DNA from 2 places in the Streptomyces olindensis genome. Region 1 is predicted to be linked to the other one. Evidence: riboswitches for the same ligand, from Rfam matches in the RefSeq annotation. Region 1 holds a riboswitch; the other holds the start of a gene.

The links. A riboswitch is a leader RNA that binds a small molecule or an ion and turns the genes downstream of it on or off. The one in region 1 is predicted to bind glycine.
Region 2: another riboswitch for glycine. It lies ahead of gcvP (aminomethyl-transferring glycine dehydrogenase); the one in region 1 lies ahead of gcvT (glycine cleavage system aminomethyltransferase GcvT).

What each region holds. Positions count from the first base shown of each region.
Region 1 is NZ_JBEYZD010000118.1:3,392-13,093, forward strand. Features, by position in the region: gene ABZ948_RS39115 (Glu/Leu/Phe/Val dehydrogenase family protein) at 1-6, shown strand, start outside; gene ABZ948_RS39120 (L-serine ammonia-lyase) at 1-1,360, opposite strand, end outside; gene glyA (serine hydroxymethyltransferase) at 1,467-2,729, opposite strand; gene gcvH (glycine cleavage system protein GcvH) at 2,744-3,121, opposite strand; gene gcvT (glycine cleavage system aminomethyltransferase GcvT) at 3,225-4,346, opposite strand; glycine riboswitch at 4,385-4,490, opposite strand; glycine riboswitch at 4,491-4,590, opposite strand; gene ABZ948_RS39140 (AAA family ATPase) at 4,822-5,493, shown strand; gene ABZ948_RS39145 (enhanced serine sensitivity protein SseB) at 6,428-7,216, shown strand; gene ABZ948_RS39150 (enhanced serine sensitivity protein SseB C-terminal domain-containing protein) at 7,353-8,153, shown strand; gene ABZ948_RS39155 (ABC transporter permease) at 8,495-9,493, shown strand; gene ABZ948_RS39160 (ABC transporter substrate-binding protein) at 9,502-9,702, shown strand, end outside.
Region 2 is NZ_JBEYZD010000020.1:118,891-128,592, reverse strand. Features, by position in the region: gene ABZ948_RS15755 (MerR family transcriptional regulator) at 1-592, shown strand, start outside; gene ABZ948_RS15750 (DNA polymerase IV) at 717-2,162, shown strand; gene ABZ948_RS15745 (PRC-barrel domain-containing protein) at 2,249-2,626, opposite strand; glycine riboswitch at 2,740-2,835, shown strand; gene gcvP (aminomethyl-transferring glycine dehydrogenase) at 3,011-5,896, shown strand; gene ABZ948_RS15735 (TOBE domain-containing protein) at 5,949-6,368, opposite strand; gene ABZ948_RS15730 (ABC transporter ATP-binding protein) at 6,396-7,481, opposite strand; gene ABZ948_RS15725 (ABC transporter permease) at 7,521-8,369, opposite strand; gene modA (molybdate ABC transporter substrate-binding protein) at 8,366-9,175, opposite strand; gene ABZ948_RS15715 (TOBE domain-containing protein) at 9,333-9,702, opposite strand, start outside.

The DNA of each region.
Region 1 (9,702 bases):
CGATGATGTTGACCGCCAGACCCCCGCGGGCCGTCTCCTTGTACTTCACCGACATGTCCGCGCCGGTGTCCTTCATCGTCTTGATGACCTTGTCCAGGGACACCTTGTGGGAGCCGTCACCGCGCATCGCCATCCGCGCGGCGGTGACGGCCTTCACCGCGGCCATGCCGTTGCGCTCGATGCAGGGGATCTGGACGAGGCCGCCGACCGGATCGCAGGTGAGGCCGAGGTTGTGCTCCATGCCGATCTCGGCGGCGTTCTCGACCTGCTCGGGGGAGCCGCCGAGGACCTCCGCCAGCGCGCCCGCCGCCATGGAGCAGGCGGAGCCGACCTCGCCCTGGCAGCCGACCTCGGCGCCGGAGATGGAGGCGTTCTCCTTGAACAGCATGCCGATGGCGCCCGCGGCGAGCAGGAAGCGGACCACGCCCTCCTCGTCGGCGCCGGGTACGAAGTTCACGTAGTAGTGCAGGACCGCCGGGATGATGCCGGCCGCGCCGTTGGTGGGGGCGGTGACGACCCGGCCGCCGGCCGCGTTCTCCTCGTTCACGGCCATCGCGTAGAGGGTGATCCACTCCATGGAGAGGGCCAGCGGATCTCCCTCGGAGCGCAGCTTGCGCGCGGTGTTGGCGGCCCGGCGGCGCACCTTCAGACCGCCCGGCAGGATGCCCTCGCGGGACATGCCGCGCGCCACGCACGCCTGCATGACCCGCCAGATCTCCAGCAGGCCCGCGCGGATCTCCTCCTCGGTGCGCCAGGCCCGCTCGTTCTCCAGCATCAGCGCCGAGATGGACAGGCCCGTGTCCTCGGTCAGGCGCAGCAGCTCGTCGCCCGTGCGGAAGGGGTACTTGAGGACGGTGTCGTCGAGTTTGATGCGGTCGGCGCCGACCGCGTCCTCGTCGACGACGAAGCCGCCGCCGACCGAGTAGTAGGTCTTGGTCAGCAGCTCCGCGCCCGAGGCGTCGTACGCCCACAGGGTCATGCCGTTCGCGTGGTACGGCAGGGCCTTGCGGCGGTGCAGGACCATGTCGTCGTCGAAGGAGAACGCGATCTCGTGCTCGCCGAGCAGGTTCAGCCGGCCGTCGGCCTTGATCGTCTCGACCCGCTCGTCGGCCGTCTCCACGTCCACGGTGCGCGGCGAGTCGCCCTCCAGGCCGAGCAGCACCGCCTTGGGCGTGCCGTGGCCGTGTCCGGTCGCGCCGAGGGAGCCGTACAGCTCCGCGCGGACCGAGGCGACGGACTCCAGGAGCTCCTCGTTGCGCAGCCGCCGGACGAACAGGCCGGCCGCCCGCATCGGGCCGACCGTGTGGGAGCTGGACGGGCCGATGCCGATCGAGAACAGGTCGAAGACCGAGATGGCCACGGGGGAACTCCTGACTACGGGGGTGGTGCAGAGGGGGTGGGTGCCGCGCCCGCTTGTGGCCGGCGCGGCACCCGAAAGGTTTCTTCGTTATGTGGCCGGACCCGGGTTACTTGTCCAGACCCGGGTACAGCGGGTGCTTGTCGGCCAGGGCCTTCACCCGGGCCTTGAGGGCCTCCGCGTCGTAGGACGGCTTCAGCGCCTCGGCGATGACGTCCGCGACCTCCGCGAAGTCCTCCGCCCCGAAGCCGCGGGTGGCCAGGGCCGGGGTGCCGATCCGCAGACCGGACGTCACCATCGGGGGACGCGGGTCGTTCGGGATCGCGTTGCGGTTGACGGTGATGCCCACCTCGTGGAGGCGGTCCTCGGCCTGCTGACCGTCCAGCTCCGAGTGGCGCAGGTCGACCAGGACCAGATGCACGTCCGTGCCGCCGGACAGGACGTCCACGCCCACGGCCCGGACGTCGTCCTTCACCAGACGCTCGGCCAGGATGCGGGCACCCTCCAGCGTACGGCGCTGGCGGTCCTTGAAATCCTCCGAGGCGGCGACCTTGAAGGCGACGGCCTTGGCGGCGACCACGTGCTCCAGCGGACCGCCCTGCTGACCGGGGAAGACGGCGGAGTTGATCTTCTTGGCCAGTTCGGCCGTGGAGAGGATCACACCGCCGCGCGGTCCGCCGAGGGTCTTGTGGGTCGTGGTGGTGACCACGTGCGCGTGCGGCACCGGGTTGGGGTGCAGCCCGGCCGCGACAAGACCGGCGAAGTGCGCCATGTCGACCATCAGGTAGGCGCCGACCTCGTCCGCGATCCGGCGGAACTCGGCGAAGTCCAGCTGCCGCGGGTACGCCGACCAGCCGGCGACGATCAGCTTCGGCTTGGACTCCTTGGCGAGGCGCTCCACCTCGGCCATGTCGACCCGGCCGTCCTCGCCCACGTGGTAGGCGACGACGTCGTAGAGCTTGCCGGAGAAGTTGATCTTCATGCCGTGGGTCAGGTGCCCGCCGTGGGCGAGGTTCAGACCCATGATGGTGTCGCCCGGCTTGAGCAGCGCGAACATCGCGGCCGCGTTGGCCTGGGCGCCCGAGTGCGGCTGGACGTTCGCGTGCTCGGCGCCGAACAGCTCCTTGACGCGGTCGATCGCGATCTGCTCGACCACGTCGACGTGCTCGCAGCCGCCGTAGTAGCGGCGGCCCGGGTAGCCCTCGGCGTACTTGTTGGTGAGGACCGAGCCCTGCGCCTCCATGACCGCGACCGGGGCGAAGTTCTCCGAGGCGATCATCTCCAGCGTGGACTGCTGGCGGTGCAGCTCGGCGTCGACGGCGGCGGCCACGGCCGGGTCGAGCTCGTGCAGGGGGGTGTTCAGGACGGACATACGGCTACGACTCCTCAGCCGGCGGAGAACGCGGTGTACTCGTCGGCGGAGAGCAGGTCGCCCGGCTCGTCCGTGACCCGCACCTTGAACAGCCAGCCGCCCTCGAAGGGGGCCGAGTTCACCAGCGACGGGTCGTTCACGACGTCCTCGTTGACCTCGGTGACCTCACCGGAGACCGGGGAGTACAGGTCGGACACCGACTTGGTCGACTCCAGCTCGCCGCAGGTCTCGCCCGCGGACACCGAGTCACCGACCTCGGGAAGCTGGACGAACACGACATCGCCGAGCGCGTTGGCCGCGTGCTCCGTGATGCCGACCGTCGACACGCCGTCCTCGGCGGCCGACAGCCACTCGTGCTCCTTGCTGTAGCGCAGCTGCTGGGGGTTGCTCATGGCCTGGATTCTCCTGTACGCGCGGGAGTGCTGTGGAAGGGGGGACTGCTGGTGAGCTGGGACGACGGGCACAGGGGCGCTGCCGCGGCCCTCCGGCCAGTGTCTACTTCTGGCGCTTGTAGAACGGCAGCGCCACGACCTCGTACGGTTCGTGGCTGCCCCGGATGTCCACACCGACACCGGCCGTGCCCGGCGCGGAGTACATGGCGTCGACGTAGGCCATCGCGATGGGCTTGCCCAGCGTGGGGGAGGGGGCCCCGGAGGTGACCTCGCCGATCACCTTGCCCTCGGCGACGACGGCGTACCCGGCGCGGGGGACCCGGCGGCCTTCGGCGATCAGGCCGACCAGGACGCGCGGCGGCTCGTGGTTCGCGTTCTCCGCGGCCTCACGCAGGGCCGCGCGGCCCACGAAGTCGCCCTCCTTCTCGAACTTCACCACCCGGCCGAGACCGGCGTCGAAGGGCGTCAGGGAGGTGCTCAGCTCGTGCCCGTACAGCGGCATGCCCGCCTCCAGGCGCAGCGTGTCGCGGCAGGACAGCCCGCACGGGACCAGTCCGGCGCCCTCGCCCGCCTTGGTCAGGGCCTGCCACAGCTCGACGGCGTGCTCCGGCTTCACGAACAGCTCGAAGCCGTCCTCGCCGGTGTAGCCGGTGCGGGCGATCAGGGCCGGGACACCGGCGACGGTGCCGGGCAGACCGGCGTAGTACTTCAGCCCGTCGAGGTCGGCGTCGGTGAGGGACGCGAGGATCCCGGGGGACTCGGGGCCCTGGACGGCGATCAGCGCGTAGGCGTCCCGGTCGTCGCGCACCTCGGCGTCGAAGCCGGCGGCACGCTCGGTCAGCGCGTCCAGGACGACCTGGGCGTTGGAGGCGTTGGCGACGACCATGTACTCGGTCTCGCCGAGGCGATAGACGATCAGGTCGTCGAGGATGCCGCCGTCGGCCCGGCAGATCATGGTGTAGCGGGCCCGGCCCGGCTTCACACCGCCGATGTTGCCCACCAGGGCGAAGTCGAGGAGGGCGGCGGCCTGCGGCCCGGTGACGGTGATCTCGCCCATGTGGGAGAGGTCGAAGAGGCCGGCCCTCGTGCGCACGGCGGTGTGCTCGTCGCGCTCGGAGCCGTAGCGCAGGGGCATGTCCCAGCCGGCGAAGTCGGTCATCGTCGCGCCGAGCGAACGATGCAGGGCATCGAGCGCGGTGTGACGGAGTTCTCCTGTACTGCTCACGGTCGGTCGTCTCCCAGGGCAATGACGGGCGAGGTCGTTCCTCCCCATCTGTCATCGGAACCTGAGAGGTTCGCCATGACCACACGGGACACGGCTTGCACCTTGGGTGGAGCCGCCGGTGGGCGGCCCGCTTTTCAGATGTGCCTCGCCCGCGCGGTAACGGGGCCTGAGAGATTCAAGGGAGGGACTTGCTCCTTCGGCGCCCCAGCGTCAGCGGTGCTGGGAACTCTCCCGCGCGGATTCAAACGGCCGGTATGCAGTTGGCGCGCACATCATTGCACGCATCCTTCCGGCGCGGCAGGGGGACCTTTCCCAGGGAGTGCACAGCGTCCCCCGCGCCGGACACAGCGACCCTCAGCACCCTGTAGCAGCCCTGTTGCAGGACGAGGACCGAAACGAGAGCCTTCGGCATTACCTTCTCTTTACACTCGGCGGGGATGGGACTCGTACCTGGCCCCAGGGGAGGACGATCACGGTGAACAGGACCACGGCGTACGCCACGACCACGGGCATCGCGCTGCCCGAGCAGCCGGCCGCCGCACCGGCCCGGGCGGCCTGCGGCCCGGTGCCGGCGCCGGTCGTCCGCGATCTGCGCGACCGCGCCGGCCGCGGCCCGCGCGCGCTGCTGTTCGGCCCTCGCGACCTCGTCGTGGTCACGGGCCTGCCCGGCAGCGGCAAGTCCACGCTGATGCGGCGCACCGTGCCGGGCCCGCGCGTCGACTCCCAGGACACCCGCGACCGCTGGGACCGCCGCATGCCGCGCTTCCTGCCCTACGGGGTGTACCGCCCGCTCGTCCGCCTCGCCCACTACGCCGGGCTGCGCCGCGCTCTGCGCAGCGGCGAGGGGGTCGTCGTGCACGACTGCGGCACGCAGGCGTGGGTCCGCCGCTGGCTGGCCCGCGAGGCCCGCCGCCGGGGCGGCACCCTGCACCTGCTCCTCCTCGACGTCACCCCCGAACAGGCCCTGGCCGGCCAGCGCGACCGCGGCCGCGGCGTCTCGCGCTACGCGTTCCTGCGCCACCGCGCGGCGACCACCCGCCTGCTGCGCGCCGTGGAACAGGGCGAACTGCCCTCGGGCTGCGGCTCCGCGATCCTCGCCGACCGCGACGCGGCGAACACCCTGCACAGCATCACCTTCACGACCTGACCACGGCGCGGCCCATGCACGAGGTTCCGTTCCTGGGCCGTCTGCCGGTCGGGCCACGCGCAGGGGTTCCAGGGCCGTCCGCCGGCCGGGCGGAGCGCGTGGGGCCGGGGCCGTCCGTCGGTCGGGCGGAGCGCGTGGGGCCGGGCTGTGTGCTGGTCGGGCGGAGTGCGGGCGGCCGGGGCCGTCCACCGGGCCGGCTCTGCGTAGGGCCAGGGCCAGGGCCGTTTCGCCGGTCGGGCGGAGTGCGTGCGGCCGGGCCGTCCACCGGGCCGGCTCTGAGTAGGGCCAGGGCCGTCCGTCGGTCGGTCGGGCGGAGCGCGTGGGGCCGGGCTGTCTGCTGGTCGGGCGGAGTGCGTGCGGCCGGGTCGTCCGCCGGGCCGGCTCTGCGTAGGGCCAGGGCCGTCCGTCGGCCGGGCGGGCGGAGCGCGTGGGGCCGGGCTGTCTGCTGGTCGGGCGGAGTGCGTGCGGCCGGGTCGTCCGCCGGGCCGGCTCTGCGCAGGGCCAGGGCCGTCCGTCGGCCGGGCGGGCGGAGCGCGTGGGGCCGGGCTGTCTGCTGGTCAGGCCATGCGCGTGCGGCCGGGTCGTCCGCCGGCCCGGCTCTGCGCAGGGCCAGGGCCGTCCGTCGGCCGGGCGGGCGGAGCGCGTGGGGCCGGGCTGTCTGCTGGTCGGGTGGAGTGCGTGCGGCCGGGTCGTCCGCCGGGCCGGCTCTGCGCAGGGCCAGGGCCGTTCGCCGGTCGGGCCGGGCGCGTGGGCTCGGGGCCGTCTGCCGGTCAGGCGGAGCGCATGGGGCGGGGCCGTCCGTCGGTCGGGCCGGGTGCTTCGGGTCCGGCCCTGCACCCGGCAGCCCGCGGCCGCGCCCCCGGGCCCCCCGTCCGCCGTTACGGAGCCGCTAGCCTTTGGGGCACAGCAGTGGTTCCAGGCAGGCGGTAGGCAGATGGACTTCCCGGCGGACTTCTCCGCGGACTTCCCGGCGCAGACGCAGACCCACCCGCACGGCGGATGGCCCGGCAACGAGCTGGAGGAGGTGCTCTCGGCCTCCCTCGGCGCCGGGCCGTCCGCCGGCGGGCGGATCGTCGAGGTGCTCGGCCGGAGTTTCGTGTGGATCCCGCTGCCCAACGGCGGCGGCCCGCACAGCGGCCCCCTCGACCTGCCCGGCATCGAGATCGACGGCCAGGCGTACGTCCCGGTGTTCAGTTCCGAGGAACAGTTCCGCCAGGTCGCCGGCTCCCACATGCCGTACACCATCGCCCCCGCCGTGGAGTTCGCCCGCGGCCTGCCCCCGCACGCGGGCATAGCCGTCAACCCGGGCGGTGTCGTCGGCATCCCGCTCCCCCCGCCCGCCGTGGCCGAGCTGTGCCGGGCCGGCCGGACCCCCCTGGACGGCCCCGCGAGCGGCGGCCGGGTCCGCCTCTTCGAGCCCGACTGGCAGGACGACCCGGTCGACTTCCTCGCCGCCGCCTCCGCCGAGTTCGAGGCGGCCGGCGTCGTCCTCACCGCCCGCCGCTGCCTCGCCGCCATCGAGACCGCCGACCCGGTCATGTTCGTGGGCGTCGAACTCTCCCAGTGGGAAGGCGACCTGCGGGCCCTCCCCCTGGAGGCCCTCACCCGCGCCGTCACCGCCTCCCCGGCGCCCTGGCCCGTCAACCTCGTCCTCCTGGACGTGGCGGAGGACCCGGTGGGCACCTGGATGAGGGACAGGGTCCGGCCCTTCTACCAGCGGTAGGTCAGTACCCCAGGGGCGCGGGGAACCGCGCGAGAACCTCACACGGCCCGCGCCCGCGAACCGGCACCAAGCCCCGAGCTCCCGGGCGGGCTTAAGCTAGGTCACGGTCGAGGCGTTGTACGAAGGGGCGGTAAAGGTGAGCGCGAGCGGCACGGCCGCGGCCGGACAGGTCGAGCACATGCTGCGCCAGGTCACGCCCGGGCGCTACGACGCCTACGAGGCACTCCTGCGCGCGCTCGCGACCCCGCACACCGGCCAGATCTGGATGCTCCTGTGGCACGGCCAGGCCGGCTCCCCGGACGCCCAGTACGGAAACATGGAGGTCGACGGCTACGGCTACGCCCCCTGTGTCACCTCCGCGCAGGAGCTGTCGGCCAGCGGCTGGAACCGCTCGTACGAGGTGGTCGACGGCGTCGACGTCGCCCGCGCCCTCTACCCCGACCACTACGGCCTCTGGCTCAACCCGCACGCCCCCGGCGGCGGCGTCGGCATCCCCTGGCTCGACCTGCGCCGGATCGCCACGGGCCTGGACCGCCAGCCCGCGGGACCGCTGCGGCTGTCCGAACCCGCCATCGAGATCCCGCAGTTCTACGCCCTGCTCGCGCAGAACGCCCACCGCACCCCGGCCGTCCGCTCGCTGCGCCGCGCCTGGGTGCAGCCCGCGCTCGGGGCGCCGTACCTCGCCATCGGACTGGATGTGTACGACGCCTCGCCGCAGGCCGTGGATTCGGTGCGCGCGATGATGCAGCAGTCCCTCGGCGCCGTACCGGACGGGCTGCCCGTCTCGACCGTCGCGATGTCCGACGAGCACGACCCGGTCGCCATGTGGCTGCGCGCGAGCGCCCGGCCCTTCTACGACCGCGAGGCCCACGCCACCGCCCCCGTCCAGGCCCCGGCCTCGGGCTACGGCTACCCGCCGGCGCAGGGCCGGTACTGATCTCCCGGAGTCGTCCGGAACCCCTCGCAAGAGCGAGACGCAAAAGCGAGAGGCGTTCAGCTCTCCGCGCGTAGATCGGGGCGAATTGGATGCCTCTGCCCTACTATGCCCCTGACACTGCGCGTCCGACCCGCGTTACCCGTTGTCCGGATAACGGAACCCCCCAGACAGCATCACGTTTACGCATCCTTTCACCGCCAAGTCTGGCAACAGATCGCCAAAGCGTTGAAGACTCCCCGCAAGACACGGGCCGGGTCGGTCTCGTGTACGAGACAAACAAAACCGCTACAGCGGCAGCCAGGGGCTCGGCGATCGCCGGCCCGAGAGGGGTCAATCGCACCGTGACCGCACCCATCGAGACCACCGGGGCGGAAGCCGGAGCACAGCCCGAGGCCGTGCTCTCCGGGGTCAAGAAGAGCCAGATCGAGGGGCGCTCGCTCAGCCAGATCGCCTGGATGCGCTTCAAGCGGGACAAGGTGGCGATGGCGGGAGGCATCGTCGTCGTCCTGCTCGTGCTGATGGCGGTGTTCTCCAAACCGATCCAGTGGATCTTCAACCTCGATCCCAACAAGTTCAACCAGGACCTCATCGACCCGGCGCTGCTGGCCCCCAAGGGCGGCTGGGGCGGCATGAGTTGGGACCACCCGCTCGGCGTCGACCCGCAGTACGGCCGGGACATGCTCGCCCGCATCATCGACGGCTCCTGGGTCTCCCTCCTCGTCGCGGGCGGCGCCACGCTGCTGTCCGTGTGCATCGGCACCGTGCTCGGTGTCATCGCCGGCTACTACGGCGGCTGGATCGACAGCGTCATCAGCAGGCTGATGGACACCTTCCTCGCCTTCCCGCTGCTGCTCTTCGCCATCTCGATCTCGGCCTCGGTGCAGGACGGGTTCTTCGGTCTCGACGGCCTGCCGCTGCGCATCTGCGTGCTGATCTTCGTGATCGGCTTCTTCAGCTGGCCGTACATCGGCCGCATCGTGCGCGCCCAGACGATGACCCTGCGCAAGCGGGAGTTCATCGAGGCCGCCACGAGCCTCGGGGCACGCGGCCCGTACGTCCTGTTCCGGGAGCTCCTCCCGAACCTCGTCGCGCCGATCCTCGTCTACGCGACGCTGATCATCCCGACGAACATCCTGTTCGAGGCCGCGCTGAGCTTCCTCGGTGTCGGTATCGCTCCGCCGCAGGCCTCCTGGGGCGGCATGCTCAGCAACGCTGTGGATCTGTACACGGCTGATCCGCAGTACATGTTCGTGCCCGGACTGGCGATCTTCATCACCGTCCTGGCCTTCAACCTGCTGGGTGACGGGCTGCGTGACGCCCTCGACCCTCGCAGCAAGTGATCCATCGAATGAGGGGGCTTCCTCAGGTGAAGACGAGAAGGGTGACCGCCGGCGTTGCGTCGGTCCTGGCACTGTCGCTGGGTGCTGCCGCGTGCGGCGGCGGTGGTGACGACAACGACGGGGGAGGCAACGGCAAGAAGGACGCCGCGCTGAACTCGATCGTCAACGCGTCGGACAAGAAGGGAGGGACGGTCACGTACGAGCACTCG
Region 2 (9,702 bases), on a different contig from region 1:
CTCGAGCGGGGGATACTCCCAGCCCGGCGGCGCGGCCGACCACGCTCCGCAGCGACCTACGGCCGTGCCGAGCAGCGGAGGGACGACGTCCATGGCGTCCGAGCAGATCGGCTATCGAGGTCCCACGGCATGCGCCGCCGCCGGTATCACCTACCGGCAGCTGGACTACTGGGCCCGCACGGGTCTCGTCGAGCCGAGCGTGCGCCCCGCCTACGGGTCCGGGACGCAGCGGCTGTACAGCTTCCGGGACGTCGTCGTCCTGAAGATCGTCAAGCGGTTCCTCGACACCGGTGTGTCGCTGCAGAACATCCGCACAGCCGTCCAGCACCTCAGAGAACGCGGTTTCCGCGACCTGGAGCGGATGACGCTGATGAGCGACGGCGCGACGGTGTACGAGTGCACCTCGCCGGACGAGGTCCACGCCCTGCTCCAAGGCGGGCAGGGTGTCTTCGGGATCGCCGTGGGCGTGGTGTGGCGGGACGTCGAGAGCGCGCTGTCCCAGCTGCACGGGGAGCGGATCGACACCGGCGAGACGCTGGTCGGACCCAACCCGGCGGACGAGCTGGCGCGACGGCGGAACCGGGCTGTCTGAACCCCGGGTCGGCTGTGGCCGCAGGAGGCGGGACGTTTCCGCGCCGCGCTGCAAGCGCTTGCCGTCGGCGTGGTTCGAGCGGTTGCCGGGGGCGTTGTCAGTGGCGTAGGGCAGCATCGGAGATGTGAGAACCGCGCCCACGATCCTGCATCTCGACATGGACGCCTTCTTCGCCTCGGTGGAGCAGGCCTCCAAGCCGAGCCTGCGCGGGAAGGCCGTGGTCGTCGGCGGCCTCGGACCCCGGGGTGTGGTCGCCACGGCGTCGTACGAGGCACGGGTCTTCGGGGTGCATTCGGCGATGCCCATGGGGCAGGCCCGGCGGCTCGCGCCCAACGCGGCGTACCTGGTGCCGCGCTTCGGGCTCTACCGGGCGATCAGCGAGCGGGTGATGGAGCTGCTGCGCGCGCTGTCGCCGTTGGTGGAGCCGCTGAGCCTGGACGAGGCGTTCGTGGACCTGGAGGCCGGCGGAGCGGCCTGGGACGAGCAGTCGGCGCGTCTGGTCGGGGCGCGGCTGCGCGCCGACATCCAGGCCGCCACGGGGGTCACCGGGTCGGTGGGGCTCGCCGCCTCCAAGATGCTCGCGAAGATCGCCTCGGAGCAGGCCAAGCCCGACGGGCTGGTCGTGATCGAGCCGGGCACCGAGCGGGTCATGCTCGGGCCGATGTCGGTGCGGACGCTGCCCGGGGTGGGGCCGGCGACGGGCGACCACCTGCGGCGGGCCGGGATCACCACGGTCGAGGAGATCGTCGAGGCGGGTGAGGACGAACTGGTCCGGCTGCTCGGGAAGGCGCACGGACACGGCCTCTACGCCATGGCGCTGGCGCGGGACGACCGGCCCGTGGTGGCGGAGCGGGAGGCGAAGTCGGTGTCGGTCGAGGACACCTACGACGTGGACATCCACGACCGGGTGCGGGTCGGGCTGGAGGTGCAGCGCCTCGCCGACCGGTGCGTGCGGCGGCTGCGGGGGGCCGGGATGTCCGGGCGGACCATCGTGCTCAAGGTGCGGCGGTACGACTTCTCGACGCTCACCCGCTCCGAGACGCTGCGCGGGCCCACGGACGACCCCGCGGTGATCCGTGAGGCGGCGGCCCGGCTGCTGGACTCGGTCGACACGACGGGCGGGGTGCGGCTGCTCGGGGTCGGGGTCAGCGGGCTCGCCGACTACACGCAGGAAGACCTCTTCGCGCAGGCGGCGGGGGAGCGGGCCGTCGCGGAGGGGCCGGTCGAGGAAGACGTCGCGGCGCAGGCCGAGGTGCAGCCGGCCCTCGCCGAGCGGCGGTGGCCCGCCGGGCACGACGTGCGGCACGCCGAGTACGGGCACGGGTGGGTGCAGGGCAGTGGTCTGGGGCGGGTGACCGTACGGTTCGAGACGCCCGGTTCGGCGCCCGGGCGGGTGCGGACCTTCCGGGTGGACGATCCCGATCTGGAGCCGGCGGATCCGTTGCCGCTGGTGTTACGAAGATCCGAGGGGGCTGGGGGTGCCGGGTCCGCTTCGGCTGAGGGCGGCGGCGGTGAGGCCTGTGGCGTGCCTGGTGCCGGGGATGCGCAGGCGGGGGCGTCGTCGGCGTAGGGAGCGGGCCCTCGACGGCCCGCGAGATGGCCCGGCAGCAGGGCGGAAGGGCGCGGCAGGAAGGGTTGCCTGCGGCTGGGCGGGCTTCAGGAGGTCGGCTCGTCTGTGCCTGCCAGTTTGCCGAAGCTGTGGTCCGGGAGCGGGGGAGGAGCGGCGATGTCGAGGCCGTAGTGGTGGTAGAGCTGGAGTTCCTGCTCCGGGGAGAGGTGGCGGCCGACGCCGAAGTCGGGGGCGTCCTTGATCAGGGCGCGGTCGAAGGGCACGTGGAGGGCGCCGTCGATCAGTTCGCTGGGCTCCAGGGGGACGAACGCGTCCCTGCTGAACAGGCCGGTCCGTATGGCCGCCCACTCGGGCTCGCCGGTGGCGTCGTCGAGGTACACCTCGTCGATCGTGCCGATCCTGGTGCCGTTGCGGTCGAATGCCTTGCGGCCGATCAGGTTGCGCGGATCGATATCGGTACGCACGGGCCCTCCACAGGGTCGCAACTCATCCGTAATCACTACAAAACGGCACAATCGTAGAGGCGGCCACTCGAAGGTTCGTGCGTTGACCTCGCTGGTACGCTGGCAGCGGCTGTTGACCCCGTGCGGGAGAGTCCTCCGGACACCACCGGAGGCGCCGAAGGAGCAAATCCTCCCCGGAATCTCTCAGGCTCACGTACCGCACGGACGAGGTCACTCTGGAAAGCAGAGCGGGTCTCGACGGTTTCCGCTCTCACCGACGGTGAAAGCCGGAGGCCTTCGGGCGATCCGGTGAAGCTCTCAGGTTGAGATGACAGAGGGGGAGGCCGTCCGGGTACCCGCGCCGTGGTGCCCCTCGAAGGTCGTGTGACCAGGAGGCCTCCGCAAATGACCGCCCACCGCATTCCGCTCTCCGAGCTCGAAGAGGCAGTCCCCTTCGAGCAGCGCCACATCGGGCCCGACCACGAGGCCTGCGCCAAGATGCTCGCGCAGGTCGGCTACGGCTCGCTGGACGAGCTGACGTCCGCCGCCGTCCCGGCCGTGATCAAGAGCACCGAGGCCCTCGACCTGCCGAGCGCGCGCAGCGAGGCCGAGGTGATCGCCGAGCTGCGTTCCCTCGCCGACCGCAACCAGGTCCTCGGTTCCATGATCGGCCTCGGCTACTACGGCACGTTCACCCCGCCGGTCGTCCTGCGCAACGTCATGGAGAACCCGGCCTGGTACACGGCCTACACGCCGTACCAGCCGGAGATCTCGCAGGGGCGGCTCGAGGCGCTGCTCAACTTCCAGACCATGGTCGCCGACCTGACCGGACTGCCGACCTCCGGTGCCTCCCTGCTGGACGAGGGCACCGCGGCCGCCGAGGCCATGGCGCTGTCGCGGCGTATGGGCAAGAACAAGAAGGGCCTGTTCCTGGTCGACGCGGACGCGCTGCCGCAGACCATCGCGGTGATCCAGACCCGGGCCGAGCCGACCGGCGTCGAGGTCGTCGTCGCCGACCTCACCGACGGCATCCCGGCCGAGGTCGCCGAACGCGAGATCAACGGCGTGCTGATCCAGTACCCGGGCGCCTCCGGTGCCGTACGGGACATCAAGCCGGTCATCGACCAGGCGCACGAGCTCGGGGCGCTCGTCATCGTCGCCGCCGACCTGCTCGCGCTGACGCTGCTGAAGTCGCCCGGTGAGCTGGGCGCGGACATCGCGGTCGGGACGACCCAGCGCTTCGGTGTGCCGATGGGCTTCGGCGGGCCGCACGCCGGCTACATGGCCGTCCAGGAGAAGATGGCGCGCAGCCTGCCCGGGCGGCTCGTCGGCGTGTCCGTGGACGCCGACGGGAACAGGGCCTACCGGCTGGCGCTGCAGACCCGAGAGCAGCACATCCGCCGCGAGAAGGCGACCAGCAACATCTGCACGGCGCAGGTGCTGCTCGCCGTCATGGCCGGCATGTACGCCGTCTACCACGGCCCGGAGGGCCTGAAGGGCATCGCGCGGCGCACCCACCGGTACGCCACGGTCCTGGCCGCCGGGCTCGCGGACGGCGGCGTCGAGGTCGTGCACGGCTCCTACTTCGACACCCTGACCGTGCGCGTCGAGGGCCGGGCCGCCGACGTCGTGGCCGCCGCGCAGGAGAACGGGGTCAACCTCCGGCTCGTCGACGCCGATCACGTCTCGATCGCCTGCGACGAGACCACCACGCGCGCCCAGCTGCGGGCGGTGTGGGCGGCCTTCGGTGTCGAGGGGGTCATCGAGGCGCTGGACGCCGCCGCGGAGGACGGGCTTCCGGCCGGGCTGCTGCGCACCGACGACTACCTCACGCACCCGGTCTTCCACCAGCACCGCTCCGAGACCGCCATGCTGCGCTATCTGCGCCGGCTGGCCGACCGGGACTACGCGCTCGACCGCGGCATGATCCCGCTGGGCTCCTGCACGATGAAGCTCAACGCGACCACCGAGATGGAGCCGGTCACCTGGCCCGAGTTCGGGCAGCTGCACCCCTTCGCGCCCGCCGAGCAGGCCCAGGGCTACCTCACGCTCATCCACGAGCTGGAGGACCGGCTCGCCGAGGTCACCGGGTACGACAAGGTGTCCCTCCAGCCGAACGCCGGATCGCAGGGTGAGCTGGCCGGGCTGCTCGCCGTCCGCGGGTACCACCGGGCCAACGGGGACGAGCAGCGCACGGTGTGCCTCATCCCCTCGTCCGCGCACGGCACCAACGCCGCGAGCGCGGTGATGGCGGGCATGAAGGTCGTCGTCGTGAAGACCGCCGAGGACGGCGAGATCGACGTCGAGGACCTGCGGGCGAAGATCGAGCAGTACCGCGACGAGCTGGCGGTGCTGATGATCACGTACCCGTCCACGCACGGCGTGTTCGAGGAGCACGTCTCCGAGATCTGCGCGCAGGTGCACGAGGCGGGCGGGCAGGTCTACGTCGACGGGGCCAACCTCAACGCGCTCGTGGGGCTCGCCAAGCCCGGGCACTTCGGCGGGGACGTCTCGCACCTGAACCTGCACAAGACCTTCTGCATCCCGCACGGCGGCGGCGGTCCCGGCGTCGGTCCGGTCGCGGTGCGCGAGCACCTCGCGCCCTACCTGCCGAACCACCCGCTGCAGCCCGAGGCCGGCCCCGAGACGGGCGTCGGGCCCATCTCCGCGGCGCCCTGGGGCTCCGCCGGGATCCTGCCGATCTCCTGGGCGTACGTCCGGCTCATGGGCGGCGAGGGGCTGAAGCGGGCCACGCAGGTGGCGGTGCTCAGCGCCAACTACATCGCCAAGCGCCTGGAGCCGCACTACCCGGTGCTGTACACCGGCCCGGGCGGGCTCGTCGCGCACGAGTGCATCATCGACCTGCGGCCGCTGACCAAGGCGACCGGCGTGAGCGTCGACGACGTGGCCAAGCGGCTCATCGACTACGGCTTCCACGCGCCGACGATGTCGTTCCCGGTGGCCGGGACGCTGATGATCGAGCCGACCGAGTCGGAGGACCTGAGCGAGCTGGACCGGTTCTGCGACGCGATGATCGCCATCCGCGCGGAGATCGAGAAGGTCGGCTCCGGTGAGTGGCCCGCCGAGGACAACCCGCTGCGCGGCGCCCCGCACACCGCCGGCGCGCTCGCCGGGGAGTGGGAGCACGCCTACAGCCGTGAGGAGGCCGTCTTCCCGGCCGGGGTCTCGGCCGCCGACAAGTACTGGCCGCCGGTGCGCCGCATCGACCAGGCCTTCGGCGACCGGAACCTGGTCTGCTCCTGCCCGCCGCTGGACGCGTACGAGGACTGATCCGGCGAACGCCGGTCCGTGGGAGGGGCTCCGCGATGTGGGGCCCCTCCCGTCATGGGGTGGCGAGTGCGACCTCGGTCGACTTGATCAGGGCGACCACCGGTGTTCCGGGCGACAGGGCGAGGTCGTCCGCGGCGTCCTTGGTGATCGCGGCGGTCAGGGCGCCGTCCTCGACGGTGACGCGGACCGAGGCCATCGCGTCGCCGGCCGTGACGTCCTGGACCGTGCCCGCGAGCCGGTTGCGGATGGACAGGCCCTCGACGGGTGCGGTGGCCAGCGAGATCTCCGTGGACTTCACCAGGGCCCGCACGGCGGTGCCAGGAGCGAGGCGGAGATCCTCGGTGGCCTCGCGGGTGATCGCCGCGGTGAGGTCCTGGCCGCCGGTGAGGCGGACCCTGACCGTCGCCATGACCTCGCCGGGCGTGACGGCCGTGACGACGCCGGGGAGCTGGTTGCGGATGCTCAGGCTCATGGGGGCCACGGTAGCCCGACACATCCCTCATGCCGGGTATGCGTGGGTCTGCGTCGCCTTGACCGCCGCCCACACCGGGACCCCGGGGTGGAGGTCGAGTTCGGCCGCGGCGACCGTGGTGAGGTCGGCGGTCAGGGCCACCTCGCCGGTCAGGTCCGCGCGGATCTGGTCGCCGTGCGTCTCCAGGCCGGCCACCTCGCAGTGCCACAGGTTGCGGGCGCTGGAGCCGGTCGGGCGGTCCCGGTACAGCGTCACCGCGCCCGGCGGGAACGCCACGAAGACCGGGCCGGACAGCTCCTCCGTGGTCGTGATGCCCGGACCCGCGTCCAGACGGACCGTGTGGCCCTCGGCCCGTCCCTTGTAGAGGTTGAGGCCGACGAGCCGGGCGATGTAGTCCGTGCGGGGGTGGCGGGCGATGTCGGAGGGCGTGCCCTCCTGGACGACCCGGCCGTCCTCGACGACGACCAGGCGGTCGGCCAGCACCATGGCGTCCAGCGGGTCGTGCGTGACGAGGACGGCCACCGCCTCGAACTCGGCGAGGTGGCGCCGGAGCTGGGCGCGCACCTCCAGGCGGGTACGGGCGTCGAGCGCGGCGAGCGGCTCGTCCAGGAGCAGCAGCCGGGGCCGGGTGGCCAGGGCACGGGCCAGGGCCACGCGCTGGGCCTGACCGCCGGAGAGGCGGCGGGGCTTGGCCCCCGCGAGGTCGGCGAGGCCCATGCGGTCGAGCCACTCGGCGGCCTGGGCACGGGCCTCGGCCTTGCCGGCGCCCCGGCAGCGCGGCCCGAAGGCGACGTTGTCCAGGGCGGTCAGGTGCGGGAAGAGCAGATAGTCCTGGAAGACGACACCGACCGGACGGGACTCGGGTGCCGTGCCGTCCAGCCGGGTGCCGTCCAGCCGCAGATGGCCGGACGTGAGCGGGATCAGGCCGGACAGTGCGCGCAGGGCCGTGGTCTTGCCGGCGCCGTTGGGTCCGAGCAGGGCGACGACGTCGCCGGGCGCCGCGGTGAGCGTGACGTCGAGGCGGAACGCGCCGCGGTCGACGACGAGACGGGCGTCGAGGCCTTCGGGGAGCGGACCGGGAGGCGATGCGCCGAGGTCGGTCGTCTCGGTCATGAGGATCACGTCCAGGAGGTCAGGGGGCGGGCCACGGCATCACGACGCCGTCATCCAGCGGTCCCGCAGGGCCGCCAGCACGGCGATGGACACGGCCAGCAGCACCAGGCTGAGGGCGATCGCCGCCGCCGGGTCGTTCTGGAGGGCGAGGTAGACCGCGAGGGGCATGGTCTGCGTCCGGCCCGGGAAGTTGCCCGCGAAGGTGATCGTCGCGCCGAACTCCCCCAGCGCCCGGGCCCAGGCCAGCACCGCACCGGCCGCGATGCCCGGCGCGATCAGCGGCAGGGTGACCCGGCGGAAGGCGGTGAAGCGGGAGGCGCCCAGGGTGGTGGCGGCCTCCTCGTAGCGCGGGTCGGCGGCGCGCAGGGTGCCCTCCACGCTGATGACGAGGAACGGCATCGCCACGAAGGTCTCGGCGAGGACCACGCCCGTCGTCGTGAAGGGCAGCGTGATCCCGAACCAGGCGTCGAGCCACTGGCCGACGACGCCGTTGCGCCCGAAGGCGAGCAGCAGGGCGACACCGCCCACGACCGGCGGCAGCACCAGCGGCAGGGTGACCAGGGCCCGCACGAATCCGCGGCCCGGGAAGCGCGTGCGGGCGAGCAGCCAGGCCAGGGGCACCCCGAGGACCAGGCTCAGCACCGTCGCGGCCGTGGCGCAGACGAGGGACAGCCGGAGCGCCTCCCACACCTCCGCGCTGGTCAGCTGCTCGGGAAGGCTGCGCCAGGGCGCCCGGATCAGCAGGGCGGCCAGGGGCAGGAGCAGGAACGCCAGGCCGACGAGGGCGGGCACCAGCAGGGGGATCGGCACCGGCCGGTACCGGCCGCGGTGGCGGTCGCGGTCGCTGCGGCCGTCGCGGCGGGGGCGGCTCTCCAGCGTGTCGGTCACGGCTTGAGGAACCCGGCCCCGGACAGCACCTTCTGGCCCTCGGCGGAGCGGACCAGGGCGATGAAGGCCTTCGCCGTCCCGGGGTTGGGGGCGTTCTTGAGCCGGGCGATCGGATAGTCGTTGACGGCCTCGGCCGACTCGGGGAATTCCACGCCCGCCACCTTGTCGCCCGCCGCGCGCACATCGGTCCGGTAGACGACGGCCGCGTCGGCCTCCTTCAGTTCGACCTTGGTCAGGGCGCTCTTGACGTCCTGTTCGTACGAGACGGGGGTGAGCTTCAGGCCGCCGGCGTCCAGCGCCTTCTCGGCGGCGGCGCCGCACGGAACCGTCCTGTCGCACAGGACGACCTTCAGACCGGGCTCGGTGAGGTCCTCGAGGGAGGAGATCTTGTCGGGGTTGCCCGGCAGGGTGGCGATCTCCAGCCGGTTGCGGACGAAGGTGGCCGGGGTGCCCGCCGTGTCCCCCTTGTCCGCCACGATCGCCATGGTCTTGGTGCTGGCGGCGGCGAAGACGTCGGCGGGGGCGCCGCCGGTGATGCTGGCGGCGAGGGTGTCGCTGCCGCCGAAGTTGAACGCGACCTTGGTGCCAGGGTACTGCTTCTCGAAGGTCTTGCCCAGGGCCTCGAAGCTCTCCTCCAGGGAGGCGGCGGCGAAGACGGTGACCGTGCCGGAGAGCTTCGGGGACGAGGAGGAGCCCTTGTCCGAACTCGTGGCGGAGGAGGAACAGGCGCTCAGCGTCAGCAGCGCGGCGGCCGACACACCCGCGACCTGGAGCGTCCGGCGGGTCCGGTGCGCGGAACGGGTCATCTCGTGGCCACTCCCTCTGTGTGCGCGAGGAAGAGCCCGCAGGGCCCTTCCGATACGCCGATCATACTGACGCATCTGCGAGGCAGAAGTCTCCTGTCGCATCGCATGAGCCAGGCCGAAGGGGGTGGTGGGTGTGTATGTGCGTATCTCCGAGTGGTCAGGTGCGGTCGATGTGCACGTTCGTCGACTTCACCCGGGCCGTCGCCTCCATGCCGACCTCCAGCCCCAGTTCCTCCACGGCCTCGCGGGTGAGCAGGGAGACGAGCCGGTGCGGGCCGGCCTGGATCTCGACCTGGGCGGCGACGTCGCCGAGCTTGATCGCGGTGACGATGCCGGGGAAGGCGTTGCGCGCCGAGGTGTACGGGGTGTCCTCCTCGGCGGTGCCGGACCGGGCGAGTTCCACGGAGAACGCGGCCAGGTCCCGTCCGTCGACGAGCCGTCGCCCGGTCTCGTCGCGGTGGGTGGTCAGGCGGCCGGCGTCCGCCCAGCGCCGGGCGGTGTCGGGGCTCACGCCGAGCAGCCGTGCT